Regions from separate parts of the Streptosporangium sp. NPDC049248 genome, predicted to be linked through region 1. Evidence: riboswitches for the same ligand, from Rfam matches in the RefSeq annotation. Region 1 holds a riboswitch; each other region holds the start of a gene.
What was found. A riboswitch is a leader RNA that binds a small molecule or an ion and turns the genes downstream of it on or off. The one in region 1 is predicted to bind cobalamin.
Positions count from the first base shown of each region.

Region 2: another riboswitch for cobalamin. It lies ahead of AB0K21_RS04835 (ribonucleoside-diphosphate reductase subunit alpha); the one in region 1 lies ahead of metE (5-methyltetrahydropteroyltriglutamate--homocysteine S-methyltransferase).
Region 3: another riboswitch for cobalamin. It lies ahead of cobN (cobaltochelatase subunit CobN); the one in region 1 lies ahead of metE (5-methyltetrahydropteroyltriglutamate--homocysteine S-methyltransferase).
Region 4: another riboswitch for cobalamin. It lies ahead of AB0K21_RS13145 (CbtB domain-containing protein); the one in region 1 lies ahead of metE (5-methyltetrahydropteroyltriglutamate--homocysteine S-methyltransferase).

Region 1 covers NZ_JBFAQY010000011.1:34,183-41,472, reverse strand. Annotated here, with positions in the region: gene AB0K21_RS21200 (hypothetical protein) at 1-173, shown strand, start outside; gene metE (5-methyltetrahydropteroyltriglutamate--homocysteine S-methyltransferase) at 331-2,565, opposite strand; cobalamin riboswitch at 2,683-2,896, opposite strand; gene AB0K21_RS21190 (glycosyltransferase) at 3,343-4,044, shown strand; gene AB0K21_RS21185 (family 16 glycosylhydrolase) at 4,133-6,349, shown strand; gene AB0K21_RS21180 (hypothetical protein) at 6,450-6,761, opposite strand; gene metE (5-methyltetrahydropteroyltriglutamate--homocysteine S-methyltransferase) at 6,893-7,290, opposite strand, start outside.
Region 2 covers NZ_JBFAQY010000002.1:195,287-202,576, reverse strand. Annotated here, with positions in the region: gene AB0K21_RS04855 (peptidoglycan recognition family protein) at 1-1,867, opposite strand, end outside; gene AB0K21_RS04850 (hypothetical protein) at 2,021-2,296, shown strand; gene glmS (glutamine--fructose-6-phosphate transaminase (isomerizing)) at 2,308-4,128, shown strand; gene AB0K21_RS04840 (tripartite tricarboxylate transporter substrate-binding protein) at 4,255-5,277, shown strand; cobalamin riboswitch at 5,282-5,484, shown strand; gene AB0K21_RS04835 (ribonucleoside-diphosphate reductase subunit alpha) at 5,600-7,290, shown strand, end outside.
Region 3 covers NZ_JBFAQY010000005.1:338,825-346,114, reverse strand. Annotated here, with positions in the region: gene AB0K21_RS13190 (cobalt-precorrin-6A reductase) at 1-276, shown strand, start outside; gene AB0K21_RS13185 (precorrin-2 C(20)-methyltransferase) at 264-1,787, opposite strand; gene AB0K21_RS13180 (precorrin-8X methylmutase) at 1,885-2,511, opposite strand; gene AB0K21_RS13175 (precorrin-3B synthase) at 2,508-3,929, opposite strand; cobalamin riboswitch at 3,945-4,149, shown strand; gene cobN (cobaltochelatase subunit CobN) at 4,181-7,290, shown strand, end outside.
Region 4 covers NZ_JBFAQY010000005.1:329,198-336,487, forward strand. Annotated here, with positions in the region: gene AB0K21_RS13120 (DUF4132 domain-containing protein) at 1-86, opposite strand, end outside; gene AB0K21_RS13125 (ABC transporter ATP-binding protein) at 461-1,174, shown strand; gene AB0K21_RS13130 (ABC transporter permease) at 1,174-1,896, shown strand; gene AB0K21_RS13135 (sensor histidine kinase) at 1,893-3,113, shown strand; gene AB0K21_RS13140 (response regulator transcription factor) at 3,117-3,755, shown strand; cobalamin riboswitch at 3,921-4,053, shown strand; gene AB0K21_RS13145 (CbtB domain-containing protein) at 4,084-4,272, shown strand; gene AB0K21_RS13150 (CbtA family protein) at 4,282-5,007, shown strand; gene AB0K21_RS13155 (putative cobaltochelatase) at 5,057-7,132, shown strand; gene cobO (cob(I)yrinic acid a,c-diamide adenosyltransferase) at 7,134-7,290, shown strand, end outside.

The sequences.
Region 1 (7,290 bases):
TCGCGGACGCGCTGCGCGCGGCACTGCTGCGCGGCGGCGTGCTGGTCGCGGACACCCCGGACGGCTCCCGCTGGACCTCTATCGGCAGTAACCGGCCGCCGTTGAACGGAGTGCTGACACCGGCTGAGCGTTCGCGTCCGATGACGGCGACGCCCCCCGAGCACTCACCGTGATGAGCCCAGCTTCCGGGCTAGGAGATCCAGGGCGGCCTCGTTGCCGGCGAGCTGCCTGCTTGGGTGCGGCCCGCGCTTTCACCTCCGCGACCGTCCAGGATGACCTTGACCGGAACGCCGGCCCAAAGCAGCACTTCGGGCCGGGAGGCTGTACCGGTCAGATGGCCGCCCGGACCGCCCGGGCGGCGGCGACCATGTTGGCCAGGGCGGCTCGCGTCTCCGGGTAACCGCGGGTCTTCAGCCCGCAGTCGGGGTTGACCCACAGACGGTCGGCCGGGACGGCCTGGAGGGCGTCGCGCAGGTTGTCCTCGATCTCCTCGGCGGTCGGGACACACGGCGAGTGGATGTCGTAGACGCCGGGACCGATGCCGTTGGCGTAGCCGACCTCGGTCAGGTAGGGCACCAGCTCCATGTGGGAGCGGGCGGCCTCGACGCTGGTGACGTCGGCGTCCAGGTCGGCGATCGGGCTGATGATCTCGCCGAACTCCGAATAACACATGTGGGTGTGGATCTGGGTGGAGTCGGCGGCGCCGGAGGTGGCCAGCCGGAACGCGGCGACCGCCCAGGCCAGATAGCCCTCCTGGTCGGCCTTGCGAAGCGGCAGGAGCTCGCGCAGCGCCGGCTCATCCACCTGGACGATGCCGATCCCGGCGGCCTCCAGGTCGGTGATCTCGTCCCGGAGCGCGAGGGCGACCTGGCGGGCGGTCTGCGCCAGGGGCTGATCGTCGCGGACGAAGGACCAGGCCAGCATCGTCACCGGCCCGGTGAGCATGCCCTTGACCGGCTTGGGCGTGAGGGACTGGGCGTAGGCGCTCCACCCCACCGTCATCGGCTCAGGGCGGGAGACGTCGCCGTGCAGGATCGGCGGGCGCACACAGCGGGAGCCGTACGACTGGACCCAGCCGTGGTCGGTGGCGGCGTAGCCATCGAGTTGCTCGGCGAAGTACTGGACCATGTCGTTGCGCTCGGGCTCGCCATGGACGAGCACGTCCAGTCCAAGCTCCTCCTGAAGCGTGATCACACGGGCGATCTCGGCGCGCATCGCCTCGACATAGGCATTCTCGTCGATCCGTCCCGCCCGGTGGTCGGCGCGGGCCTTGCGGATCTCCGCGGTCTGCGGGAACGAGCCGATCGTCGTCGTGGCCAGCTCGGGCAGCCCCAGCTTGGCACGCTGTGCCGCGAACCGGACCGCCCGATCGGCCCGCCGCGCGTCGCCGAGGGTCTCCAGCCCGGCCCGGACGTCGGGATCGGCCGGTACGGCGGGCGGTTTCACCACCGACGGATCCTCCGACCGCAGGCCGGCGGCCAGATCGACCAGCTCGGCGACCTTCTGCCGGGCGAACGCCAGCCGCGCCCGGACCGCCGGGTCCAGTGCCGTCTCGCTGTCGAGGTCGACCGGGACGTGCAACAGCGAGCAGGAACTGCTCAGCTCCACCGTGTCGGCGAACCCGAGCAGGACCGCGTACGTCGCCTTCACCCGCGCCAGGTCGGCACGCCACACGTTCCTGCCGTCGACCACGCCGGCGACCACGGTCTTGCGGACCAGTCCGCCGGCCGAGGCCACCGCGTTCAGGTTGCCGGGCCCGGCGACGAGGTCGAGCCCGACCGCCTCGACCTCGGTGGAGGCGATCACCCGCAGCGCCTGCGCGGCGACCTCGCCGAAGTACGTGACGAGCAGGATCTTCGGACGGCTGGGCAGGTTGCCCAGCCGCCGGTAGGCCCGCCCGAACGCGTCGATCTCCCGGGCCCCGAGGTCGCGGGCCAGGACCGGCTCGTCGAACTGCACCCACCGCGCGCCCGCACCCGCCAGCCGTTCCAGCAGCTCGGCGTAGGTTTCCACCAGGGAGTCCAGCAGGTCGAGCGGGGTGAATCCCTCGGGCGAGTTCGGCGCGGGCTTGGCCAGCAGCAGATACGTGAGCGGGCCGACGAGTACGGGCCGCGTCTCGATCCCCAGCCTTTTGGCCTCCAGATACTCGGCCACGGGCTTGGCGGCCGAGCCGTCGGCCAGCTGGAACCGGGCGTCCAGCGCCAGTTCGGGGACGATGTAGTGGTAGTTGGTGTCGAACCACTTGGTCATCTCCAGCGGCGGGAGTTCGGCGGTGCCTCGCGCCATGGCGAAGTACCGGTCGAGCCCGGTGAGCTCCCGGTATCGCGCGGGCACGGCGTCGACCATTACCGTGGTGTCGAGCACCTGGTCGTAGAACGAGAACGTGTTCGACGGGATCGTGTCGAGACCCGCGTCGCGCAGTTCGGTCCAGACCGAGCCGCGCAGCGACGCGGCGGCCGCCTCCAGCTCGTCGGCGCCGATCTTTCCGGCCCAGAAATCCTCGGTGGCGAATTTGAGCTCCCGATGCGCACCGATGCGCGGGTAGCCCAGAACGGTCGTCCTCATGGCAACTTCCCTCGTCTTGCCAGCATGCGGCCGGGCAGGAGAAAGAAGCGCAACGCGGAGCGGACCCCGGCGAGCGCGTCCCAAGCCCTCCCACGAGGCCGCGGACCACCGCGCGCCGAGCGGCGCGCGGGCGGAGGCAGGTCTTCGGACTCGCGGGCACCATGCCTGAGGCATGACCTACTGGCCGTCGCTTCCCAGGCATGAGCCCAGTGCTTGTGACGGCGGTCGTTCCCGCTCACCGCTGCGGGGCAGTCCCGGATTCCCACCGGGTTCCCTCTTACGACGCCCGCCTTCCGGAGAAGACGGGCGAACCATCCACATCCGAAAGCTTAACGACCTGGCCGTCGGCTGTCTCTCCCCCGTGATGCCAACTGGCGCGGCTCACCGCCGCTCATCGCCACGCAGAGAAGGCGGTGCCGTTGTCTCATCAGCGGGTTCCAGGTCGACCTCTACCACCAAGTCACGGACAATGTTCCGGCCGCTCGTAAGTGGCCTAGACTCTGGCGACGCGGCCCATAACCCCTGAAACACTCCAGGAACCGCTGTACGGGGCCTCGAATCGGCCCAGGACAACGCCGCTTGAGAAGGGCGCCGATGACTCTACCCGCGTCACATGGCCCGCATGACCACGACGTTCGACCAGGAGCGGCCCTCGATCACGACGCCGATGTGGAGAACATCGTCGATGACCACGTCCGCAGGTCCCGGTACCTTCGGCACCTGACGCGTACGCTTTCAAATCCTTCCGAATCGACTCTGACCGCTCCCGTTCCCCGTGTGATCGTTCAGTTCTGGGACGATCCCGCGAGGATCCCAGCCGACGTGTTGGAGTGCATGGCGAGCTGGACGGCGCTGGAGGGCCAGGGGTTTCGCCGGGATGTGTACGGCGACGAGTCGGCGCGCTCGTTCATCGAGGCCACGTACGACGACGCGCACGTGGCGGCCTTCGATGCCTGCCCGCACCCGGCTATGCGCAGCGATTACTTCCGACTGTGTTATCTGGCCGACAGCGGCGGCTTCTACATCGATGCGGATGACGCTTACCAAGGCGCCGACTGGACACCGCTCTTCCGGGACTCTCGGCTGCGCCTCCAGGCACTCTGCTACGACAGCGCGACCGATGCCATGGTTGACCCACTCAACGCGATGTCGAACGACAGCGACTCCGACGCATGGATCCACTACGTCAACAACACCCCGATCATCGCACCGGACCACCATCCGGTCGTCCTGGCGGCACTCGAGGCAAGCACGGCGGCGATCCTCGGTCATCCCGGCGGGCCAATCGACATCCAGGCGATGACGGGACCGGGCAACCTCACGGTGGCGCTTGCCCGCTACGCCCTCTCGCGGGAACGACTCGGGCAACCGATCGACGTCGAAATCCTCTGTACATGGGACACCATTGCCGCGAGCCGGTGGCCGCTCAGTTACCGCAACGACGAGCGGAACTGGCGCTTGTGGCGCCAAGGCAGATGAGGTCCCTACTCGCAACTCCAAACCAGGCCTTCCTGGCCGACATCGCCTCACTTCCTCCCTGAACGACGACTGGCGACTTCTCCCTAGCATGAACATCACCTCCCTTTCCGGCCTGCGTTCCACATTGCGCGCCCATGCCCTCTACCGGACCAGACGAATTCTCGCTCGGCGACGGTCAACCGCGTTCTCAGCAAACGGTGACGACACGGCGATCGAACGCATCTATGTCATCAACCTCGATCGCGCCCAGGAACGCTGGAACACGCTGAACCGTGAACTCGGACGGCTGAAGGATATGGAAGGCCGCTCGCTCAGCACGATCACGAGACGGTTCTCGGCGATCGATGCCCGCTATCTCGAAGGCCCGCCCCCGGCGACCCTCCTCGAGCCGACCTACACGTTGGCCGAGCAACTCCTTGTCGATCCGCATCCCAGGCTCGACGTCAACGACGCCACCTGGGCGACGCGGATTACCATGACGCCGCAAGAGATCGCGGTGGCACTCTCCCACATCGAGGTGTGGAGGCTGATCGTCGCCAGCAACGCGTCCTTCACCCTGGTGCTTGAGGACGATGCGTACGTCACGCGGACGTGCATGTCCGTGCTGGACCGTGCATGGAGCGAACTGCGATCGGGCCAAGGTCTCGATGACGCCGTCGACCTTCTTTATCTCTCCTACCAAGAGACAGGAGAGGACGAAGCGCGAAGCCGCACCCGGCCCGCGCTCCGGCGCCCGACCAGGGGGCTGTGGCAGCTATCTGGCTACGTGCTCTCTCGTGCGGGAGCAGAAAAACTCCTTAGCCTGCTTCCAGCCCACGGCCCGATCGACCTGTGGATGAACCTGCAGTTCGATCGTCTCTCGGTCCGGATGACGGATCGGCCCGTCATCGAGCAGCGCCCAGGCATCAAGTCAAGTAACTCCTACTCGGTCCTGCCGATTCTGGCGAAGGTGGGCGCGATCCAGCGCGAGTCTCCTCTGCTCGCCCGGCCTCGGCCCACAAGAGGTCCGATCGTGGTCGTCGGCGCGCCCGGTACGGGGTTGTCCACGGTGGCGGAGGCTCTGTCAGTCCTCGGATTCCGCTGCATCAGTGACCTCACCGACCTGCCCCCGGGCGAGCTTGACACGCTCCTTCGTGGCGGCCGGCGCCGGATGTTCGACGCCTACGTGAACATCGGATCGCTAGGTCTGGGCGAGGTTGAACGCATCGCTTCGAAGGCGCCGATGCGTCTCATCGTCACGACAGATGGAACCAGCGCGACGGCGGACGTTCTGGGCGAGGACCTCGACACTCCGCAGCATCACCGTCTTGTGCTTCCGGTCGACGAGCTGGACCCGTGGGAACGGCTCGTCCGGTTTCTCGGGTGCGATTACCCGATCCATCCTTGGCCTCGCCAGCAGGAGAGAGGACAGCGACGCATCACGGCCGGAACTCGCTCGATCGAGGACATGGCTCTTTCGGGGCATCGCCTGGCCTGGGATGCTTCTCCCTGGATTGTCGATCGCCCGGCGTGGCGGGGTGTCTCGTTCGAGTCATCGCCACCTCCCGGTGGTGGCAGGATGCCTGGGGGCGGGGGCGCAGACGGCGATAGTGCGGCGATCGCGTTGCGTGTGCACCCCCGTCTCGACGGCAGCGACTGGTACCTCCGCGACGACACCTTCCCGAGCAACAGAGCCCTCTTCCGCCCCGACAACGTCACGCTGCAGCACGGCAGCCCTGCGTCACTCACGCTCCGCCGCGAAACGAACAAGGTGCGAGAGCTCACCGGGGGCGCAATCGCAAGTCGCCGCTCCTTCACCTACGGCACGTTCGCGGCAGATCTGCGGGTTCCCTCTGGTTCGGGCCTGGTGACGGGCTTGTTCCTCCATCGCAACGGCCCTCGCCAGGAGATCGACATCGAGTTCCTCGGCCGGGACACCACCCGCATGCTCATCAACGTCTTCTACAACCCAGGGGCCGCGGGCACGAAACTGGAGTACGGGTATCGGGGAACACCGGCCCTCATCGATCTCGGCTTCGATGCGTCCGCAGCATTTCACCGCTACGAAATCGAATGGCGGCCCGAATACATTCGATGGCACGTCGACAGGGTCATCGTCCACGAACGTCTCCTGTGGGGGCCGACACCGATCCCGGACCAACCGATGGAACTCAACGTGAACCTCTGGAGCAGTGAGTCAACCGAGTTCGCGGGCCCGCTCCATGAGCGGGCTCTTCCCGCGGTGCTGGAGGTTGCGTCGCTGGAGGCCCGCTGCTTGCCGGGCCATGGCGAAGAAGTGGTATGGAGAAAAGGGCTGGCCAGCTAGAGGTGCCGGTGCTTGCCGTGGCGAGGCGTACCGCCTGGCCACGGTCAGCGCGTTCACCACCAAGACCGGCCTGGACTTTCATCCGTCCTATCGAAACGCTCTAGCTGTGATCGCCGTTCGCGTCGTGCGGAGAGGGAGCTGTGTCGACGGTTTTCAGTAAAATGCATGAAGTGCATTCCTCTCGGCCGCACGCGTCCGCGGCGTGGTCGAGGGTGACCCTTCGTATGACGGCCTCGATCTGGGCCAGCCGCGTCAGTGCCCGGTTCAAGTCGGACTTCAGGACCCGCATGCGTGCGGACTGCGCGCCCATCTGACGGCGAACCGCGTGCAGCCGGTGGTAGTCGTCAGGGCTCATCGCCACCATGTCGTGCTCGCCGATTCGAACTTGCCGCGTTTTGGGAGTCTTGCTCATGTGGCTGTCCTTTCGCCGCACATGACGATCAGGCTGGCCATCGGCCGGTCGTCGCGTGTAAGACGGCGTGGCCGGGCCTGGGACGGCAGGAAAACCCGCCGTCCCAGGCCCGGCGCGCGTCAGTGGGCCTCCTAGCCGGTCACCTCGGTCCTGATCTCGCGGGCGGCGGTGACGAGATTGCCCAGGGAGTCTCGCACCTCAGGCCAGCCGCGGGTCTTCAGCCCGCAGTCGGGGTTGACCCACAACCGCTCGGCCGGGATACCGTCGAGCCCCTTACGCAACAGGGACGCGATCTCCCCGGCATCGGGGACGCGCGGGGAGTGGATGTCGTAGACACCCGGGCCGACCTCTCTGGGATACCCCGCCCCGGCCAGCTCGTGGGCCACCTGCATGTGGGAGCGCGCGGCCTCCAGACTGATCACGTCGGCGTCCAGGTCGTCGATGGCGGCCAGGATCTCACCGAACTCGGCGTAGCACATGTGAGTGTGGATCTGGGTGTCGGCCCGCACCCCGCCGGTGGTGAGCCGGA
Region 2 (7,290 bases), on a different contig from region 1:
GGGCCTCGGCGGGGTCGCTGAACCACGCCTTCCGGCCGAGGTACCAGATCGCGGTCCAGCCGTCCCTGCGCTCGGCGAGCGCGTACCGCTGGCCGCTGGAGGCGCGGGCGGCGTGGTCGTAGACGCTGTACGTGGAGTCGCCGGTGGGGTGCTTGCCGATATCGGAGACCAGCGGCGCGGTGAGGGAGGGGCGGGTGTGCAGCCAGACCGAGGAGGCGCCCAGGCCGCGGCACCCTCCAGGACAGCCGGTGAAGTTCGGGCTGTTGGTGCCGTAGTCGGGTTTGATCAGCACCGAGCGCGCGGCGTCACCGCCGGAGGCGCGCAGCGGGCTGCCGAGCAGTTCGAAGTAGTGGCTCCAGTCCCAGTACGGGCCGGGGTCGTCGTGCATGCCGCTCACGGTCTCCGGGGTGGTGCCCGGCACGTTGTCGTGTCCCAGGATGTGCGCCCGGTCCAGAGGGACGTCGTACTTGGCCGCGAGGTGGCGTACCAGTCTGGCCGAGGCCCGGTACATCGCCTCGGTGAACCAGGATCCGCCCCTGGCCAGATAGCCCTCGTGTTCCAGGCCGATGGAGCGGGAGTTGACGTACCAGTTTCCGGCGTGCCAGCCGATGTCCCTGGCCCGTAGGTGCTGGGCGATGTGGCCGTCGCTGGAGCGGATGGTGAAGTGCCAGCTCAGGTATTCGGGGTTCCTGACCAGGCGGGTCATCGCGTCGTAGCTCGTCTCGCCGTCGTGGATCACGATGTAGTCGATCTTCCGGGGGCCGTCGGAGCGGTCATGGTTGCCGTAGCCGCCGCCCTTGAGCCGCCGGTAGACGGCGGGGAGCCACTCGCAGGAGACGTTCCTCGGGCAGTCGGGCCCCGCGGTGGTTCCCGCGGTGGTTCCCGCGATGCTTCCCGCGGCGGGAGCCGCCGCGAGGGCCGCCGGCATCACCGTGGGCAGGGGGGAGGGGGCCGAGGCGAGCACAGTGGTGATCTTCGTGGCAGGCTCCGTCGCGGGTTTCACGACGATGTCCGTGACGGGTTCGGGCGTGGGGGTGGGGGTGGGGCCGTGCGCGCGGCGCTGTGCCATCGGAGCGGGCGGTTCGGAGAGTGGTGCCCGCGGCGTGGGGAGGCCCGGCGTCGCGGGCAGTACCACCCGTTCGCCGTCATCGGTCACCCGCGCGGCACCGGCCCGGATCGTCGCGTAGACCTCGTCGGCGAAGGACCGTGCCGCCTCCGTCCCCACGGCGCCCTCCTCCGGTACGCCGGGATAGCGGGCCACCGCGCCGTACCAGCCCGCCGGGCCGGCGTCGGGGCTCCCGCCGGTGCGGCGCCGGTAGTCGGCGAGCAGTGCGGCACCGCCCATGATGTTGGCGGAGGGGTCCTCGCGCAGTCGGCGGAGGGGCAGGCCGGTCAGTTCCGAGGCCCGTCGCAGGGTGTCCCGGGGTGGCGCCGCCGCGGTGGTCGGAAGGGCGATCACGCGTGGCCGGGTCTCGTCGCCGCGCGGGTCCTCGCCGACACCGTGGGGCCGACCCGGCCTGGCCCGGCCGTCGACCAGATGCATCGGGCCGTAACCGGCGGAGACGCTGGGCAGCCCGCGGTGGCCCTCCCAGCGGGACTCCAGGTAGGAGACCGCGAGCAGCACGCTCTCCGGCACCCCGTACGTCCGCGCCGCCTTCGCGAAGGCGGCCTGTCTGCCGGACCGCGCACCCGTCCCCGCCGATGACGACGGGCCGGCGACAGCGCCGGGGGAGGCCGCGGCCGTGGCGGGTGCCGGGCGCTTCCGGGGCCAGGTCGGCCGATCCCCCGGGTACGCCGCCTGTGCCGGGACGGCCGAGACCAGTACGGCGAGAGCGGTGACGACGGTGATCCCCGGCAGACGGCGCATGATGGTTCCTCCCCCTCTGATGGCTACTTAGAGTTATCAGAGATTGCCGATTGTCGCGCGTTGTGGCGGGGTTGCGGCATTGTGGAGATTCTCTGCCCGAAATCGGGCAGAAAACTTGGTGTGCTCTCTCCCGGATGCGTATGGTCCTGCTCTGTGCCCACGACACGGCATCCGTATGAGGATCTGATCACTCACCTGACCCGGACGAGCGCGCTCGGCCCGGGGGAGGCGGCGCGAGTCGTCGCCGATGTGCTGGCCTACTTCTCCGAACCCGTTGAGGATTTCGTCAGGCGGCGTCACGCGGAGCTCAAGGGGAGAGGGCTGGTCAATGACGAGATCTTCCCCAGGCTGATCGCCGAGCTGGCGGTACGCCGTGTCGCCGCACCTGAACTCTCCCTGCGTCAGCTGCGCCGGATTGTCTACGGATAAGGAACGGTTACATGTGTGGAATCGTGGCCTATGTAGGGCCCAAGGACGCGGCACCCATCCTGCTGGAGGGTCTGCAGCGTCTTGAATACCGAGGTTACGACTCGGCCGGGGTGGTGGTCTCCAACAAGGGCCTGAAGATGCGCAAGGTCAAAGGCAGGGTGGCCGACCTGGCGGCGGTCGTGCCCGCGAGGTTCAAGGGTGGGCTGGGCATCGGCCACACCCGCTGGGCCACCCACGGCGCGCCCAGCGACGTCAACGCCCATCCTCATCTGTCCGGTGACGAGCGCATCGCCGTCGTGCACAACGGCATCATCGAGAACGCCGACGAGCTGCGCGCCAAGCTGGAGGCCGACGGCGCGATCTTCCTGTCGGAGACCGACACCGAGGTGCTCTCGCACCTGATCGCTCGTACGGTCAAGGAGTCCGACTCCTTGGAGGAGGCCGTCAGGACGGCGCTCAAGCGGGTCGTCGGCACGTACGGCATCGCGGTGATCGACTCCGAGCGCCCCGGCGAGGTGGTGGTGGCCCGCAACGGGAGCCCGATCGTGCTGGGCATCGGGGAGAAGGAGATGTTCGCCGCCTCCGACGTCGCCGCGCTGGTCCGCTACACCCGCCAGGTGGTCCACCTGGAGGACGGCGAGATCGCCGTGCTCAAGGCGGACGGGTTCAACACCTTCGCCAGCGACGCGCGGGAGACGGCCAAGGAGACGCTGACCGTCGACTGGGAGGCGGGGCACTACGACACGGGCGGTTATGAGCACTACCTGCTCAAGGAGATCTCCGAGCAGCCCGACACCGTGGCCAGGACGCTTCGCGGGCGTCTGGACGACCGCTTCCACATCGCCCACCTGGGCGGCCTCAACATGGACGCGCGGGAGACCCGCTCGTTCCGCCGGGTGAAGATCATCGGCTGTGGTTCCGCGTACTACTCGGGCCAGATCGGTGCGCAGCTCATCGAGGAGCTGGCGCGCATCCCGGCCGACGCGGAGCCGGCCAGCGAGTTCCGCTACCGCAGCCCGGTGGTGGAGGCGGACACCCTGTACGTGGCGATCAGCCAGTCGGGGGAGACCTACGACACCCTCGCCGCCGTCCAGGAGCTCAAGCGCAAGGGCGGCCGGGTGCTCGGCATCGTCAACACCGTGGGCAGCGCGATCGCCCGCGAGTGTGACGGCGGCGTGTACCTGCACGCGGGTCCCGAGGTCTCGGTGGCGAGCACGAAGGCGTTCACCTCGACCGCCGTGGCCTTCGCGCTGCTCGCGCTGCACCTCGGCCGGGTGCGGGACCTGTCTCCCGCCGACGGCCGCCGGATCTGCGAGGGCCTGCGGAGGCTGCCGGACCAGATCAAGGAGATCCTGGCGCTGGAGCCGCAGCTCCAGGAACTGGCGAAGAAGTACGCCGAGGCGCCGAGCATGATGTTCGTGGGCCGGGTCCGAGGATATCCGGTGGCACGCGAGGGCGCACAGAAGCTCAAGGAGATCTCCTACGTGCACGCCGAGGCGTACCCGGCCAGCGAGCTCAAGCACGGGCCGCTGGCGCTGATCGGCCCGGACATGCCGACCGTGGCGATCGTTCCCGACGACGAGCTGCTGGACAAGAACCTCACCACGCTGGGTGAGATCCGCGCCCGGGGCGGCCGGGTGCTCATGGTCGGTCACCGCGCGGTGGACCCCAAGCTGGCCGATGACTGCGTCGTGGTGCCCAGGAACGAGATCGAGCTGGACCCGATCCTGCTGTCGATCCCGCTTCAGCTCTTCGCCTACCACGCCGCCGTGGCGCTGGGGCGGGACGTCGACAAGCCCCGCAACCTGGCCAAGAGCGTCACGGTGGAGTGAGAGGGCTCCCGGGGCGGCCGCCGACGGTGGTCGCCCCGGCCGGGGGCGCGGCGACCCCCGGTCTGTGACAGATAGTGATAAAGCGGTAACCTATGGTATAGGGGGTTCTTGGGGGAAGGGGCGCTTATGCGCCGTAGGAGGTTTTTCGCGCTGGTCGCGGGTGCCGTGGTCGTCGCGGGCTGCGACCTGAACGGCGACTCCGCCGGCTCGGCCGTGGGCCGCCTGAGCATCCTCGAACCCACCGCCGACGGCCACGGCTGGGACGGGATCGCGGGCAGGCTCGCCTCCGTCCTGGTCCTGTCGGGGCTGGCACGCTCCGCCATGGCCGTCGAGCGGCCGGGGCCCCTGGGTTCCGTCCCGCGTGACGCGTTCGGCGCCGTGCGCGGTTCGTTCGCGCGCGAGGGCAGGCTGCTCGTCGCCGCGATGCCGATGGTGACGGCCGCGGAGATCGCCAACACCGCCGCGGTGGTGGACGCCGCCACCCCCCTCGCCCGCCTGGTCGGCGACTGGACGGTCCTGGTCGTCCCCTCGGACTCCCGGCTGCGCACCTTCGAGGACTTCGCCGCGGAGCTGCGCCGCACCCCGGCGGCGCTGACGGTCGGCGGCCGGCCGGAGGGCGGTTCCGACCACGTGCTCTACGGCATGATCGGCAAGTGCCTCGGGGTGGACACCCGGTTGCTGGAGTACGCGGGGTTCCACGGTGCCGAGGACGCGGCCGAGGCGCTCCAGGTCGGACGGGTCGCGGCCCTGCTGGGGTCGGCCCGCGCCCTGCGACCCGAGATCGCCGCGGGCCGCCTGCGTCCCCTGGTGGTCTCCTCGGGCAGCCGGCTCGACGGGATCGACGCGCCGACGCTCCTGGAGGTCGAGGTCCGGCTGGAGTACAGCGACTGGTGCGGCCTGCTGGGACCCAAGGGCATGGGCCAGGCGGACCGGGACGCCGCGATCGCCCTGTGTGACAGGATCGACGCCGCGCCGCGCTGGCGCGCCCTGTGCGCGGCCAATGGATGGAGCCGGGTCTACCTCAGCGGTGACGACTTCCGTCAGTGGCTCTTCACCGAGACGGCCCGCACCCGCGGGGTGCTCCACGAGCTCGGACTGCTGAAGTCTTCCGACACAACTTGTTGGGGTAGTTGCGTCAGACGCCCCTAGATGTAGGATCCTGCTCGTTGCTGGTTCGCCCCGGGAGGGGCGAGGCAAGAGGGAACCCGGTGAGATTCCGGGACTGCCCCGCAGCGGTGAACGGGAACGAAAGCCGTCATGTGAGCACTGGGTGAGCCATGCCCGGGAAGCGACGGCCGGTAGGCACGCGCAGGGCGCCCGTGAGTCCGAAGACCTGCCGGTGACGTGATTGTCCAGGGCCTCGTGGGAGGGCCCGCGGAACGAGGCGGTCCGGCGTGTCCGGGATCGCTCGCGGACGCGTGCCCCTCCGGCGGAGCCACAGGGGGAAGTTCGAGCGAGCGAGGGACACCACGTGACACAGGTATTGGCGGAGACGGCGGCGGAGAGCGCGGGGAACGCGCCGGTCGATCGCAGGCAGGCCATCGACGAGGCCGCCGCCCGAGTGATCACCGACCCCGAGAACTCCAAAGTCGCCGCCGCGCTGCTGGCCGAGCTGATCGCCGACGAGGCCGCCGAGCACGGCGTCCGCGACTTCTCCGAGTCGGTCGCCGCGACGCACGAGGCGGGGTTGATCGCCGACGGGCTCGCGGAGTTCGTGGCCGCCCACGCCGGGGTCCTGGACGCGCTCATCGAGCCGGACGCCGACGCCAGATTCGAGTACTTCGGGCTGCGTACCGTCTACGACCGCTACCTGCTGCGTCACCCGCGCACCCGCAAGGTGCTGGAGCGCCCGCAGCACTTCTTCCTCCGGGTGGCCTGCGGCCTGTCCGAGACCGTCGAGGAGGCCGCCGAGCTGTACGCGCTCATGGCCACCCTGTCCTACCTGCCCAGCTCGCCCACGCTGTTCAACTCCGGCTCGCGCAGACCCCAGCTCTCCTCGTGCTTCCTGCTCGACTCGCCCCGCGACGAGCTGGAGGCCATCTACGAGCGCTACGGGCAGGTCGCGCGGCTGTCGAAGTACGCCGGGGGCATCGGGATCGCCTGGAGCCGGATCCGCTCGCGGGGCTCGCTGATCCGCGGTACCAACGGCCATTCCAACGGCATCGTGCCCTGGCTGCGCACCCTGGACGCGAGCGTCGCCGCGGTCAACCAGGGCGGCCGCCGCAAGGGCGCGGCCTGCGTCTACCTGGAGCCCTGGCACGCCGACGTCGAGGAGTTCCTCGAACTGCGCGACAACACCGGCGAGGAGGCCCGCCGCACGCACAACCTGAACCTGGCCAACTGGATCCCCGACGAGTTCATGCGCCGGGTCGAGGCCGACGGCGTGTGGTCGCTGTTCGACCCCAAGGAGGTCCCGCACCTCACCGACCTGTACGGCGCCGCGTTCGACGACGCCTACCGGGCCGCCGAGGCCGAGGGCCGGTTCACCGCGCAGCTCCCCGCCCGCACCCTGTACGGCCGGATGATGCGCACGCTCGCGCAGACCGGCAACGGCTGGATGACCTTCAAGGACGCGGCCAACCGGACCTCCAACCAGACGGCCAGGCCCCAGAACGTCATCCATCTGTCGAACCTCTGCACCGAGATCCTTGAGGTCACCAGCGACGCCGAGACCGCGGTCTGCAACCTCGGCTCGATCAACCTGGCCGCCCACCTGTCTCCGGGCTCCGAAGAGGGGATCGACTGGGCGCGGCTGCGTGCGACGGTCCGCACCGCCGTGCGGTTTCTCGACCGCACCATCGACCTGGGCTTCTACCCGACCCCCGAGGCGAGGGCCGCCAACCAGAAGTGGCGTCCGATCGGGCTCGGCCTGATGGGCCTGGCCGACGTGCTGTTCGCGCTGCGGCTGCCCTTCGACTCGCCGCGCGCGCTGGAGCTGTCCACCCGGATCTCCGAGGAGATCGCGCTCGCCGCCTACCGGACCTCCTCGGACCTGGCCGTCGAGCGTGGCCGCCATCCCTCGTACGAGGAGACCAGGGCCGCCGCCGGGGTGCTCCACCCCGACCACTACGGGGCCGCGACGTCGGCCGCGTGGACGGAGCTTCGGGAGCGGATCGCCGGAACGGGGCTGCGTAACTCGCTGATGATCGCGATCGCGCCCAC
Region 3 (7,290 bases), on a different contig from region 1:
GATCCGCCCACCCCACCGCTGCCCGGCCGGACGGTGGTCGTGCTCTCCCGGGGGCCGTACACCCTGCGCGGAGAGCTGGAGCTGATGCGCGAGCACCGCGTCGAGGTGCTGGTGACCAAGGACAGCGGCGGCGAGATGACCACCGCCAAGCTGGCCGCCGCTCGGGAGCTGGGGCTTCCGGTGGTCATCGTACGGCGGCCGCCGGTTCCCGGCGGTGTCCCGCTGGCGGACACCGCCGAGGCGGCCGCGGCCTGGGTGGAGGCTCAGGCCGGGTAACGGCGCGGGGTGTAGACGACGGGCCGTCCGCCGCGTTCGGTGAGCCGGGTGGTGGACGAGCCCACGATCAGCAGGCAGCGCATGTCGATCGCGGCGGGGTCGAGATCGGCCAGTTCCACGACGCGCACGCTCTCCTGCGGGCCGCCGACATCCCGCCCGATGACGACGGGCGTGCGCGGGGAACGGTGTTCGAGCAGCAGGTCGCGCATGGCGGCCACCTGCCAGGTCCGGCTCCGCGAGGCCGGATTGTAGATCGCCAGCACCAGGTCGGCCCGTGCCGCGGCGGTGATCCGGTCCGCGACGACCTCCCACGGCTTGAGCAGGTCGGACAGCGACAGCACGCAGAAGTCGTGGCCCAGCGGGGCCCCGGCGCGACTGGCCACCGCCTGGGCGGCGGTCAGGCCGGGCAGCACGCGTACCTCGACATCGGCGAACCTCGGCTCGGACGCGACCTCGAGCACCGCGCTGGCCATGGCGAACACCCCCGGATCACCCGAGGAGACCACGGCCACCCGCGATCCGGCGGCGGCCAGCCCCAGCGCGTGCGCGGCGCGCTCGGCCTCGACCCGGTTGTCCGTGGGGTGGCGGCGCTGGCGCGGGTTGGGCGGCACCCGATCGAGGTAGGGGCCGTAGCCGATCAGCTCGTCGGCCCGGGCGAGGGCGTCCTGCGCCTCGGGGGTCAGCCACGGCCGCCCGGCGGGGCCGAGTCCCACCACGACGACCTCGCCGCGCCGCTCGTCTCCGGCCTGCTCCTCGCGGTCGGCCGCGGCCTTCGCGGAGAACGGCGTGAGCGGGCTGGGCAGCAGCGCGAGGGAGAAGTAGGGGACCGACTCGGGGTCGACGTCCGCCAGCGGCTCGATGCGCTGCTTGCCGGTGGTGGCCCGCTCGACGTACCAGGCATCGTCGAGACGACCGGCCTCGGCGAAGGCGGCGCGGACCTTCTCGAAGGTCCTGCCGAGTTTCAGCACCGCGGCCGAGTCTGCGGCGGCCAGCCGCTCGGCCAGCACGTCCGCCGGGAGCGTGCCGGGCAGCACGGTCAGCGTCTCGTCCCGTTCGACCAGCGGGCGGCCGAGCACCGCGGCGGCCCCGCTGACCGAGGTCACTCCCGGCACCACCTCGGTCGGGTACCGGTGCGCGAGCCGCTTGTGCATGTGCATGTAGGAGCCGTAGAAGAGCGGGTCGCCCTCGCAGAGCACCACCACGTCGCGTCCGGCGTCCAGGTGCGCGGCCAGCCGCACGGCGCAGTCGGCGTAGAAGTCGTCGAGCGCGCCCTGGTATCCGCCGGGGTGGTCGGTGGTCTCGGTGGTCACCGGGTAGATCAGCGCCTCCTCGACCTGGTCTCCCCGCAGGTAGGGCAGCGCCACCGACCTGGCGATGCTCCGCCCGTGCCGGGCGCTGTGGTAGGCGATCACGTCGGCCGCACCGAGCAGCCTGGCCGCCTTCACCGTCACCAGCTCCGGGTCTCCCGGCCCCAGCCCGACCCCGTACAGGCACCCGAGACCCTCGCTCAACCCGCTCACTCCCCCTCACCCGCGACCGCGTTGACGACAGCCGCCGCCATCGCGAGCCCGACCCCGCACCGGCACCCGAGATCCCCGCTCAACCCGCTCACTCCTCCTCACTCGCGACCGCGTTGACCGCGGCCGCCGCCATCGCACTGCCGCCCCTGCGCCCGTGCACCACCAGGTGGTCGAGTCCGGCCGGGTGCTCGGCCAGGGCCAGCTTCGACTCCGCGGCCCCGATGAAGCCGACCGGCACGCCCAGCACCGCCGCCGGGCGTCCGGCACCCTCCTCGACCAGTTCGAGCAGGCGGAACAGTGCGGTCGGCGCGTTGCCGATCGCGACCACCGCGCCGTCGAGCCGGTCGCGCCACAACTCCAGCGCCGCGGCGCTGCGGGTGGTGCCCAGCCGCAGCGCCAGCTCCGGCACCCGCGGGTCGCCGAGCGTGCAGATCACCTCGTTCGCCTTCGGCAGCCGCCGCCTGGTGACGCCGGAGGCGACCATCATGGCGTCGCACAGCACGGGCGCGCCGTCGCGCAGCGCCCCGCGCGCCGCCGTGACGACTCCCGGCGACCACGCGAGGTCGTTGACGAGGTCGACCATGCCGCAGGCGTGCACCATGCGGACCGCGACCTGTGCGACGCCCGGCGGCATGCCGCCGAGGTCCGTCTCCGCGCGGATGGTGGCGAAGGAGCGGCGGTAGATCTCCGCTCCGTCCCTGATGTAGTCGATCACTTTCCCTCTCTGGTCGCCGCCACCGCGGCGCTCGTCTGCTCGGCGTCGGCGAACGTACGGCTCACGCCGTCCGCCTCGACGCGGTATCCGTCTCCGGTCGCGACCACGTCCACGACCTGGCCGCGCGGGCGTCCGCATCGCCGCTCGCAGCCCGACCAGTGCACGGGAAGCGCACGGGTGCGGCTCCGCGGGGGGCGGACGCCGTCAGGACCGCCCGCACCGGACTCGGAGCCGGTGCCGCCGTTCGCGTGCACACCCGCGTGGACGTCGGCGTGGACGTCGGCGAGGGCCTTCGCGCATCCGGGCCGGCCGACGCAGGCGGTCAGGCCCAGCCACGGTGACGCCGGGTCGCCGACCAGGCCCGCGTCCGCGAGCGCCGCCCGCCGGCCGTCGACCTCCCGCGGCGGCAGGTCGGGGACGACGATCGTCCGCCACGGCGTCACCCGGACCTCTCCCCCGCCGTGCTCGGCCGCCCGGGCGAGCGCCTCCAGCTGGGCCGCCGTGAGCCGCCCGAGCGCGGCGAGAACGGTGAGGGCCGATCTTCCGTCACGCTGTGCGATGACCCCGACCGTGCCTCCCCCCGCCGTCCGCGCCCGTCGTACGGCGGGGGCGGACAGCCGGAGAGCCGGCTCCGTCCCGAGAACGCGGGCCGAGACCCGTCCTGGACCGTCGGTCAGCTCGGCGAGCCGCCACGCGCCCGACCCCTGCTCGGCGCGCTCGGCCAGGAACGCCTCGGCGACCGCGAGCATGCCGGTGACGGCGGAGGAGACGGGTGCGCGCAGCCCCCGGTCGGCACCGGCGAGCAGCAGCGCCACCTCGGAGACGTCGTCCACCGAGGCGTCCACCGGTTCGACCGGCAGCAGTGTGACGTCCGCGCCGAGGGCCGCCATGTCGCCCGAGCCGTCGTCGAGCGCGAAGAGGAACCGGCCGGGCAGGTCGGCGAGCACGGGCCGGGCGCGGAGTTCCCCGTCCAGCCGGGACACGAGCGGACGGACGTCGAGCAGGCTCGCGGGTGCCCGCCCGGCCAGGGGTGAGGCCACGATGTTGCGTACCAGCTCATGCGTGGCCGACGGCAGCAGCCCGGCGGCGGCCAGCCGCACGGCGAGGTCGGATGCCGGGGAAGGCCGCCGAGCGTCGTCCGGAACGCGCGCGTCGCCGGGTGCCGGACGCACGGCGGGAAGGGGCTCGCCGTCCTGCGGCGGGAGGCCGCGCACCTGGAGGTTCGCCCGGGAGGTCAGCTCGATCACGCCGGATCCGAGCTCCCGGGCGGCGGCGGCGACCACGCGGAGCTGACCCGCCGTGAGCGCCCCGCCGGGAATCCTGATCCGTGCCAGGCCGCCGTCGGCCGCGGCGTGCACCTGGAGCGCTCCGGGACACGCGTCGGCCCGGTTTCTTCCGGGAGGGTCGGTTATTGACACGCAGTGGATGGTAGCTCCCATTTCTTTACGGATGTCCGCCTGGCATAGTGTGACCTAGGCGACGGCGCAGGGAGGAAGCCGGTGTGAAACCGGCGCGGTCCCGCCACTGTAACCGGGGAGCGAACCCCACCGAAGGCCACGGTCCGGTAACGGACGGGAAGGCCGGGGTGAGCGTTGATCCGGGAGCCAGGAGACTCCTGCCGTCGCGATGACGACGACCCGGGGCGAGGACCCCGAGGGAGGACTTCCGCATGCGTTCCGTGCCGCCCACCCCACGATCGGCCGCACCGCCCGCGCCACCCGCCGTCCTGCTGCTGTCGACCTCCGACACCGACCTGCTCAGCGCGCGGACGAGCGGCGCGAACTACCGGCTCGGCAACCCGGCGCGGCTGTCCGCCGAGGACCTGCCCGCGCTGACCGAGGGCACGGACCTCGTGGTCGTGCGGCTGCTCGGCGGCCGGCGGGCATGGCAGGACGGGCTGGACGCGCTGCTCGCCGACCGGCGGCCCGTCGTGATCCTCGGTGGCGAACAGGCCCCCGACGCCGAGCTGATGGAGCTGTCCACGGTGCCCGGCGGGGTCTGCGCCGAGGCGCACGCCTACCTCGCGCACGGCGGTCCGGCGAACCTGGCCCAGTTGCACGCCTTCCTCTCCGACACGGCGCTGCTCACCGGGTACGGCTTCGCACCGCCCGCGCCCACCCCGGGCTGGGGCCCCCTCGAACGTGTCGCGCGACGCACCGAGGGCCCCGTCATCGGAGTGCTCTACTACCGCGCGCACCACGTCGCGGGCAACACCGCCTTCGTCGAGACGCTCTGCCTGGCCATCGAGGAGGCGGGCGGCCAGGCCCTGCCCGTCTACTGCGGTTCCCTGCGCAGCGCCGAGCCCGGCCTGTTCGACACGCTCCGGGCCGCGGACGCCCTGGTGGTCACCGTGCTCGCCGCCGGGGGCACCCGTCCGGCGACCGCCTCGGCGGGCGGGGACGACTCCGCGTGGGACGTCGGCGCGCTCGCCGAGCTGGACGTGCCGATCCTGCAGGGCCTCTGCCTGACCACGGGAAGGGACGCCTGGCGGGAGAACGACGACGGCCTGTCCCCGCTCGACGCGGCCTCCCAGGTGGCGATCCCCGAGTTCGACGGGCGGATCATCACCGTGCCGTTCTCCTTCAAGGAGGTCGACGACGAGGGTCTGACCGTGTACGTGGCCGATCCCGAGCGGGCCTCGCGGGTGGCCGGCATCGCGGTACGGCACGGTCTGCTCCGGCACGTCAGGGCACCGGAACGGCGGATCGCGGTGATGCTGTCGGCGTACCCGACCAAGCACTCCAGGATCGGCAACGCGGTCGGCCTGGACACACCGGCCAGCGTGGTCAGGCTGCTCACGGCCATGACGGAGGCCGGGTACGACCTCGGAGACGGTTTCCCCGGCGTGGCGGAACTGGACGGCGACGCGCTTATCCACGCGCTGATCGCGGCGGGCGGCCAGGACCGGAACTGGCTCACCGAGGAGCAACTGGCCGCGAACCCGGTGCGGATCCCGGCCGCGCGCTACCGGGCGTGGTTCGAGACGCTGCCCGAGGACCTGCGGCACGGCGTCGAGGCGCACTGGGGGCCGCCGCCGGGCGAGTCGTTCGTCGACCGGAGCCGCGATCCGGACGGCGAGATCGTGCTGGCCGCGCTGCGCGCGGGCAACCTCGTGGTGATGGTCCAGCCGCCGCGCGGCTTCGGGGAGAACCCGGTCGCCATCTACCACGACCCCGACCTGCCGCCGAGCCACCACTACCTGGCCGCCTACCGGTGGCTGGCCGACGACTTCGGCGCGCACGCGATCGTGCACGTCGGCAAGCACGGCAACCTGGAGTGGCTGCCCGGCAAGTCGGCGGGGATGTCGGCCTCCTGCGGCCCCGACGCGGCGCTCGGTGACCTGCCGCTGGTCTACCCGTTCCTGGTCAACGACCCCGGTGAGGGCACGCAGGCCAAGCGGCGGGCGCACGCCGTACTGGTCGACCATCTGGTGCCGCCGATGGCCCGTGCGGAGACCTACGGCGACATCGCCCGGCTGGAGCAGCTGCTGGACGAGCACGCCTCGATCGCGGCCATGGACCCGGCCAAGCTGCCCGCCGTCCGGGCGCAGATCTGGACGCTGATCCAGGCCGCCAGGCTCGACCACGACCTGGGCGTCGACGACCGGCCGCAGGACAGCGGGTTCGACGACTTCCTGCTGCACGTCGACGGATGGCTCTGCGAGGTCAAGGACGTCCAGATCCGTGACGGCCTGCACGTGCTCGGCGACGCCCCCGAGGGGAAGGCCCGCGTCGACCTCGTGCTGGCCATGCTCCGCGCCCGCCAGATCTGGGCCGGTCAGGAGGCACTCCCCGGCCTGCGTGAGGCCCTCGGCCTGGCCGAGGACGGCGGCGCCGCGAGGGTGAGCGTGGACGAGGCCGAGTCGCTGGCCCGCGCCCTCGTCGAGGGCATGGAGGAGCGCGGCTGGGATCCGTTCGCCGTCTCCCCCGTCACCGCGTCCGTCCTGGCCGGCGGGGGTGACCGCGGCTCCGGGGTCCTGGCCGCCGTGGAGAAGGTGCTCGGGTTCGCGGCCGGGGAGATCGTGCCCCGGCTCGCCAGGACCACGGACGAGATCGGCGCGGTGCTGCACGCGCTCGACGGCGGTTACGTCCCCGCCGGGCCGAGCGGGTCACCGCTGCGCGGGCTGGTCAACGTGCTGCCGACCGGGCGGAACTTCTACTCCGTCGATCCCCGGGCGGTGCCCAGCAGGCTGGCGTGGGAGACCGGGCAGGCCATGGCCGACTCCCTGCTGGAGCGGTACCGCTCCGACACCGGTGAGTGGCCGCGCTCCGTCGGGCTGTCGGTCTGGGGCACCAGTGCCATGCGCACGGCGGGCGACGACGTGGCGGAGGTGCTCGCGCTGCTCGGCGTGCGGCCGGTCTGGGATGAGGCGTCCCGCCGGGTCAGCGGCCTCGAACCGGTCCCGCTCGCCGAACTCGGCCGGCCCAGGATCGACGTGACCGTCCGGATCAGCGGGTTCTTCAGGGACGCCTTCCCGCACGTCGTCACCATGCTGGACGACGCGGTACGGCTGGTCGCGGGCCTCGCGGAGACCGCCGAGGAGAACTACGTGCGGGCGCACGCCGACGCCGACCTGGCCGCGCACGGCGACGAGCGGCGGGCCACCCTGCGGATCTTCGGCTCCCGGCCGGGTGCCTACGGTGCGGGCCTGCTGCCGCTGATGGAGAGCGGGAACTGGCGCGACGACGCCGACCTGGCCGAGGTGTACGCGGTCTGGGGCGGCTTCGCCTACGGCCGCGACCTCGACGGGGCACCGGCCCGGCAGGACATGGAGAGCGC
Region 4 (7,290 bases), on a different contig from region 1:
AGTCCCTGCTCGGTGAGCTCGTCGAACCGCTGGTAGGCGGCCCTCGTGGCCAGGTCCATGTGGTCCCATTTGCCCGCTGACGTCATGACATGGCTCCACTAATGATCGGAAACGCTGGGTGATCATGGGTATCAGCCGGAACCGACAGATTCCCCCTGCCGTGATTCGGACTTGTCTCCACGAAAGCCGCTTCCGCCTCCTCGTCCGATTCGGACCGGGGACGTCATGGCCGCGCACTGACGCGGGTGAGGTATCGGCCCCGAACCTTTTCACGTCGCATCCGCCGGTGCGGTCACAAACCCGGCAGGCCGCACATCCGGGCCATGATGATCGAGATGACGGCGACCGCAACCGTGACCGTGCCTGATCAACGGGCTGAAGCGCCGTCCCGCAGGTTGGACAGCCGCCATCAACCATTCGGTGGATTACGGAGATCCGGCGGAGCGGGGATTCTCGAAACATGGCAGTCATCGAGATCAACGGCTTGCAGAAGAGCTACAGAACACACAAGGCGCTGGACAGCGTCACCCTGACGGTCGAGCGAGGCGAGATCTTCGGCATCCTCGGCCCCAACGGAGCCGGCAAGACCACCGTGGTGGAGTGCGCGTCCGGACTGCGCAAGCCCGACGGCGGCACCCTGCGCGTGCTCGGCATGGACCCGCGGACCCGGCGACATGAGCTGCTCCAGCGCATCGGCGCCCAACTGCAGGAAGCCGCCCTGCCCGACGCCATCAAGGTCGGCGAGGCACTGCGGATGTACGCCTCCTTCTACGACAAGCCTGCCGACTGGCGCGCACTGATGCAGGAATGGGGACTGGCCGAGAAGAAGCGCGCCCGCTTCGCGGGTCTGTCCGGCGGCTGGAAGCAGCGCCTGTTCATCGCGCTGGCCCTGGTCGGCAACCCCGAGGTCGTCTTCCTCGACGAGCTGACCACCGGCCTGGACCCCGCTGCCCGCCGGCTGACCTGGGGACTGATCCGCGACATGCGCGACCGCGGCGTCACCGTCGTGCTGGTCACCCACTTCATGGACGAGGCGGAGGCCCTCTGCGACCGCATCGCCGTAATCGACCAGGGGCGTGTCGTTCACGAGGGCAGCCCCGGCGAGCTCATCGACAGAAGTCACGCCGGCTCCCTTGAGGACGCCTACTTCACACTCATCGAGAGGACCGTGTGATGAAGGGACTCGGCAACGTCATCGCGATCGAACTCAAACTGGCCGTGCGCGATCCGATGGCCGCCTTCTTCGCACTGGCCTTCCCCGCGGTCATCCTGTGGGTGAAGATGCGCAACGGCGGCACACTGCCCGGCGGGCTGCCTGTCATCGACGCCGTCGTCCCGATGCTCAGCGTCTTCGTCGTCGGCCTGGCCTCCCTGGTCGTCCTGCCGGCCACCCTGGCCCAGTACCGCGAACGCCACGTGCTCAAGCGGCTGCGCGCCACCCCGGCCTCTTCCACCATGATCTTCGGCGCCCAGTGGGCCGCGCACATGCTGCTGGCCGTACTCGGCACCGCTCTGCTCACCGTCATCGGCCTGGCCGCCTACGGCCTGAGCGGGCCGGCCAACCTTGCCGACGTCGTCCTCGCCTGGGTCCTCGGCGCCCTCAGCCTCGGTTCCATCGGGCTGCTCATCGGCGCCCTGGTGCCCAGCGGCCGCGCCGCCACGGTGATCGGCCTGGCCGTCTTCTTCCCCATGGTCTTCGTCTCCGGCGCCATGAGCGCCCGCGAGACACTGCCGGAGTCGATGCGCTCCATCGGCGACCTGACCCCCATGGCACCCGCCGTCCAAGCCATCCGCGCCGGCTGGGAAGGCCACCCCGTCTCTCCGCTCACCCTCGCCGTCATGGCCGCGATCTTCATCGTCGCCGGCGGGGCCGCGCTGAAGGCGTTCCGCTGGTGACAGGCACCGAACCCGACGTCTCGCGATGGGACCGCGCCTGGCCGGTCCTGCCGTACCTCTTCATCCTGCTACCGACGGTCTTCGCCCTGCTGCGGGACTGGAGGCTGGACGTGCTGGTCCTGGCGGTGTTCGTCGGAGCCTGGCACTGGTTCATGGTCTCCTCGCGATTCAGCCGGATCGAGCGGCCGGCGGTGGCGATCGTCTACTTCATCGTGATGCTCGCCTTCATCGCGGTGCTGGTCAGGATCGACTCGCTGTTCACGGTGGCCGGTCTGGGCGCGTTCGTCCAGTCCTTCGCCCTGCTGCGCGGGTGGATGGCCTACCTGGGGGTGGCCGCCACAGCCGCCGTGCTGGTCGGCGTCCGCCCCGATCCCCGGCCGCCGAGCGAGATGGTCTTCTCCTTCCTGCTCGCCGTCCTGATCACCTCGACCGTCGGCCTGTTCATCCAGACCATCTCGGAGCAGAGCCGGCAGCGCCAGGAAATGATCGCGCAGCTGAAGGCCGCCGGCACCGAACTGGTCGAGCTGGCGGAGGAGAAGGCGAGACTGCAGGCGCAACTGCTGACCAGCGCCCGCGAGGCGGGCGTGCTCGGCGAGCGCCAGCGGATGGCCAGGGAGATCCACGACACGATCGCCCAAGGGCTGACCGCCATCCTCACCCAGCTCGAAGTCGCCGAGAACGTCATTGAGAACGTGCCTGCCGCCCGCTCCAGACTGAACACCGTACGCACGCTGGCCAGGGACAGTCTCAACGAGGCCCGCCGGTCGGTTCTGGCGATGCGCCCTGCTCCGCTGGAGGAGGCCCAGCTCTCGGCCGCCCTCGAGGACGTCGCGGCCACCTGGTCACAGACGACCGGCATGCCGGTTCCGGTGTCGGTCACCGGCGAGGCCAGACCGCTGCACGCCGAAGTGGAGACGACCCTGCTGCGAGTGGCTCAGGAGGCGCTGGCCAACGTCGGCAAGCACGCCTCTGCCAGCAGGGTCGCCGTTACCCTGTCCTACATGGAGGATGTGGTGGTGCTCGACGTGCGCGACGACGGATCCGGGTTCGACCCCCAGACGGTGAACCTGTCGGTCGCGGGCGGATTCGGGCTCATCGCGATGCGTCAGCGGGTCACCCGGCTGGCCGGTGACTTCGAGATCGAGACCGCTCCCGGCCAGGGAACGGGCGTCTCCGCCACGGTGCCCGCCATCCCCGCCGACCCCGGAAACGTGTGAGGCATGCCGATTCGTATCATCGTCGTGGACGATCACCCGGTCGTCCGCGACGGGCTACGCGAGATCTTCTCCACCGATGAGGCCTTCGAGGTCGTCGGCGAGGCGGCCGACGGGCCGGAGGCTCTCGCCCTGGCGCGGCTGACCGACCCCGATCTCGTGCTCATGGACCTGCGGATGCCGAAGATGAGCGGCACCGAGCTGATCCGCCGGCTGCGCGAGCAGAAACCGGGCATCAACGTGCTGGTCCTGACCACGTTCGACAACGACGCGGACGTGCTGCCCGCCATCGAGCAGGGCGCCACCGGCTACCTGCTCAAGGACACCCCGCGTGTCGAGCTGCTCCGCGCCGCGCAGGCGGCCGCCCGCGGCGAGACGGTGCTGTCCCCCGCCGTGGCCGGGCTGCTCACGCGGAAGGTACGCGCCCCCGAGCGGCAGACGCTGAGCCGGCGGGAGCTCGAAGTGCTCGGGCTGATCGCCCGCGGCGCCACCAATCGCGAGGTCGCCGCGAAGCTGTTCATCACCGAGGCGACGGTCAAGACACACCTGCTGCACATCTTCGCCAAACTCGGGGTGAAGGACCGGGCCGCCGCGGTGGCGGCGGCCTACGAGACCGGGCTGCTCAAGCGGGCTTCAGAGACCTGATCAAGGGCGCCCGGTGCGCCGGTCCTGAGTACCGGTGTCACCATGTGAGCCGTGTCCTGCTGCAGGCGGCCCGCGCGGTGCGTTCCGCCGGAGAGATGGGGGACACCAGACTGGAGCGGCGTCCGCGGTGCCGTGACAGATCACCCCACATTGACGGCCCGCTCTAAAAAAGGTTACATTGCGGACGATTTCGCGGTGGTCCGAGGGAAGTCCGGTGAGAAGCCGGTGCGGTCGCGCCACTGTATCCGGAACGTGAGTTCCGGGAGCCAGGTTACTTGGCCGCCGCGTCCTCACATGTCGGGACGCGTCATCCCCAAGGAGGCTACTCATGCGTGAGCTGTCCGTTTCTCAGCCCGTTCCCCTTTCCCACCTGGCCCGCTGGCTCGTGGCGGTTCCGCTGCTCCTGCTGGTGGCCTACCTGGTCACCTTCGACCAGGGGGTGGTGTCGCAGGCGGGCGACTATCTGCACGAACTCATGCACGACGGGCGCCACCTGCTCGGCGTTCCCTGCCACTAGACGCGCGCCGTGATACGTACCCTGCTGCTCCGCGGCCTGCTCGTCGGGCTGGTCGCCGGGCTGATCGCCGCCGCGTTCGCCTACCTGCTGGGCGAGCCGAACATCGACCAGGCCATCGCGCTCGAAGAGGCCGCCTCCCACGCCCAGAGCGAGGCCGGGCACTCCCACGGGGAGGAGGCACTGGTCAGCCGGTCCGGCCAGCGGGCCGGGCTCTTCCTCGCCCTGGCCCTGTACGGCATGTCCGTGGGGGGTGTCTTCTCCCTCGTCTTCGCCGGGCTGCGCGGCCGGATCGGCCCCCGCTCCGACGCGGTGCTGGCCGCGACGATGGCCGCCACGGCGTTCGTCGCGCTCGTGCTGGTGCCGTTCGTCAAGTACCCGGCCAACCCGCCCGCCGTCGGTGACCCGGACACCATCGGCAGCCGGACCGTGCTCTACCTGGTCCTGGTCGCCATCGGCCTGCTGTCCGTGGCGGTGGGCGTGGCCTGCGCCCGCAAGGTGCCGGCCAGGCCCTGGCTCGCCGGCGTGGCCGGTTTCCTGGTCCCCGTGATCGTCACCCTGCTCGTGCTGCCGACGGTCAACGAGGTGCCCGACGGCTTCCCCGCCCAGCTGCTGTGGGACTTCCGCGTCTCCTCCCTCGGCACCCAACTCGTGCTCTGGTCGGCCATCGGCGTCCTGTACGGCATCGCCGTGCAGCGCGTCGTTCGCCGTGACGCGCTCGCGGCGGCCCCGAACTGAATATTCGGCGGGCCGGACACGTCAACAGGATCTCGCAGAAAGAAACCTCGTGATCGGTGCCTATCCGTTCAGCGCCGTCGTCGGCCTCGACGACCTCAAGCTCGCGCTGATCCTCAACGCGGTCTCGCCACGGGTGGGCGGTGTGCTGGTCCGGGGGGAGAAGGGGACCGCCAAGTCCACGATCGTCCGCGCGCTCGCCGCACAGCTCCCCGGGGTCAAGGTGATCGCCGGCTGCCGCTTCTCCTGCGACCCGGCCGAACCGGATCCGGCCTGCCCCGACGGCCCGCACGGTACGGGCGAGAGCGGTCAGGAGCGTCCGGCCGCGCTGGTGGAGTTGCCCGTCGGCGCGTCGGAGGACCGGCTGGTCGGCGCGCTCGACATCGAGCGCGCGCTCACCGAGGGGGTCCGGGCGTTCGAGCCTGGCCTGCTCGCCGCCGCGCATCGAGGTGTCCTCTACGTCGACGAGGTCAACCTGCTGCACGACCACCTGGTGGACCTGCTGCTCGACGCCGCCGCGCTCGGCACCTGCTTCGTCGAGCGCGAATCGGTCTCGGTACGGCACGCGGCGCGGTTCCTGCTGGTCGGCACGATGAACCCGGAGGAGGGCGAGCTGCGGCCACAGCTCCTGGACCGTTTCGGGCTGACCGTCGAGGTGCGGGCGTCCAGGAATCCGGACGAGCGGGCCGAGGTGGTACGGCGCCGGCTGGCCTTCGACGCCGATCCCGCCTCCTTCGCCGCCGGGTGGGCGGAACAGGAGGCGGCCCTGGCGCGGCGGATCGCCGAGGCCAGGGAGCGGGTCACCAAGGTCGTGCTGCCGGACGCCCGGCTGCGCCAGATCGCGGCGGTGTGCGCCGCCTTCGAGGTGGACGGGCTCCGGGCCGATCTGGTCACGGCCAATGCGGCCGTCGCGCACGCGGCCTGGCGCGGCGGCGCCGAGGTCACGGCCGAGGACGTGCGCGCGGCGGCCCGTCTCTCGCTGCCGCACCGCCGCCGCCGGGACCCGTTCGACGCGCCGGGCCTCGACGAGTCACGGCTCGACGACCTGCTGGCGGAACACGGCGGCGACGAGCCGGACGGTCCGGACGGCGGCCCGGACGGCGGCCCGGGCCGCGGTCCGGGCGGCTCCGGCGGTCCGGGTGATTCGGACGGTCCCGAGGGATCCGCGGACTCCGGGGACGCTCCGGAGAGCGGCTCCGCGGAAGGTTCCGTGCGCGCCGGTTCCGATGAGGGGGACTCGCACGACGACGGGGCCGGCGCCTCCGCTGCTCCAGGTGCCTCCGACGGGAACGGCACCCCGCCGGATCTTCCCGCCGCGGAACCGTACCGGGTGCGCCCCTTCCAGGTCCCCGGGCTGGGCGACGGCGCCTCGGGCCGGCGGTCACGGGCCCGGACCCCCAACGGGCGGACCACCGGATCGCGGGTTCCCGCCGGGCGGCTCCAGCGGCCGCACCTGCCGGCGACGCTCCGCGCCGCCGCGCCGTACCAGCGCGAGCGCGGCCGCAGTGGCCCCGGCCTGCTGGTACGTGACACCGACCTGCGCGAGGCCGTCCGCGAGGGCAAGGAGGGCAACCTGGTGCTCTTCGTGGTGGACGCGAGCGGTTCCATGGCGGCCCGGCAGCGGATGCGCGAGGTCAAGGCGGCCGTGCTCAGCCTGCTGCTCGACGCCTACCAGCGGCGGGACAAGGTCGGGCTGATCACCTTCAGGGGATCCACGGCGGAGTTGGTGCTGCCCCCGACCTCCTCGGTCGAGGTAGGCGCGGCGCGGCTGCGGGAGCTGCCGACCGGCGGTCGCACCCCGCTGGCCGCCGGGCTGCGCCGGGCCGCCGAGGTGCTCAGGGTGGAACGGCTGCGCGACCCGGCCAGAAGGCCGCTGCTCGTGGTGGTCACCGACGGCCGGGCCACCTCGGGGTCCGACGTGGCGGCCTCCGCCGCGCTGCTCGCCGGTACGGCGGCGGTCGTGGTCGACTGCGAGAGCGGTCCGGTACGGCTCGGTCTGGCCCTCGACCTGGCGGCCAGACTGGGCGCGCCCGTCGTACGGCTCGACGCGCCGGCGGCGGGCGGTGGGCTCGGCGGGCTCGGCGGGCTCGTCCGCGACCACAGGACCGACTACCGGAAGGCGGTCTGAGATGCCGCGGGGCAAGCCGGACACGGTGCCCGAGGACGGGCTCACCACGCGCCAGCGCCGCAACCGGCCGCTGCTGATCGTGCACACCGGGCCGGGTAAGGGGAAGTCCACCGCCGCCTTCGGGATGGCGCTGCGCGCGTGGAACCAGGGCTGGCCGG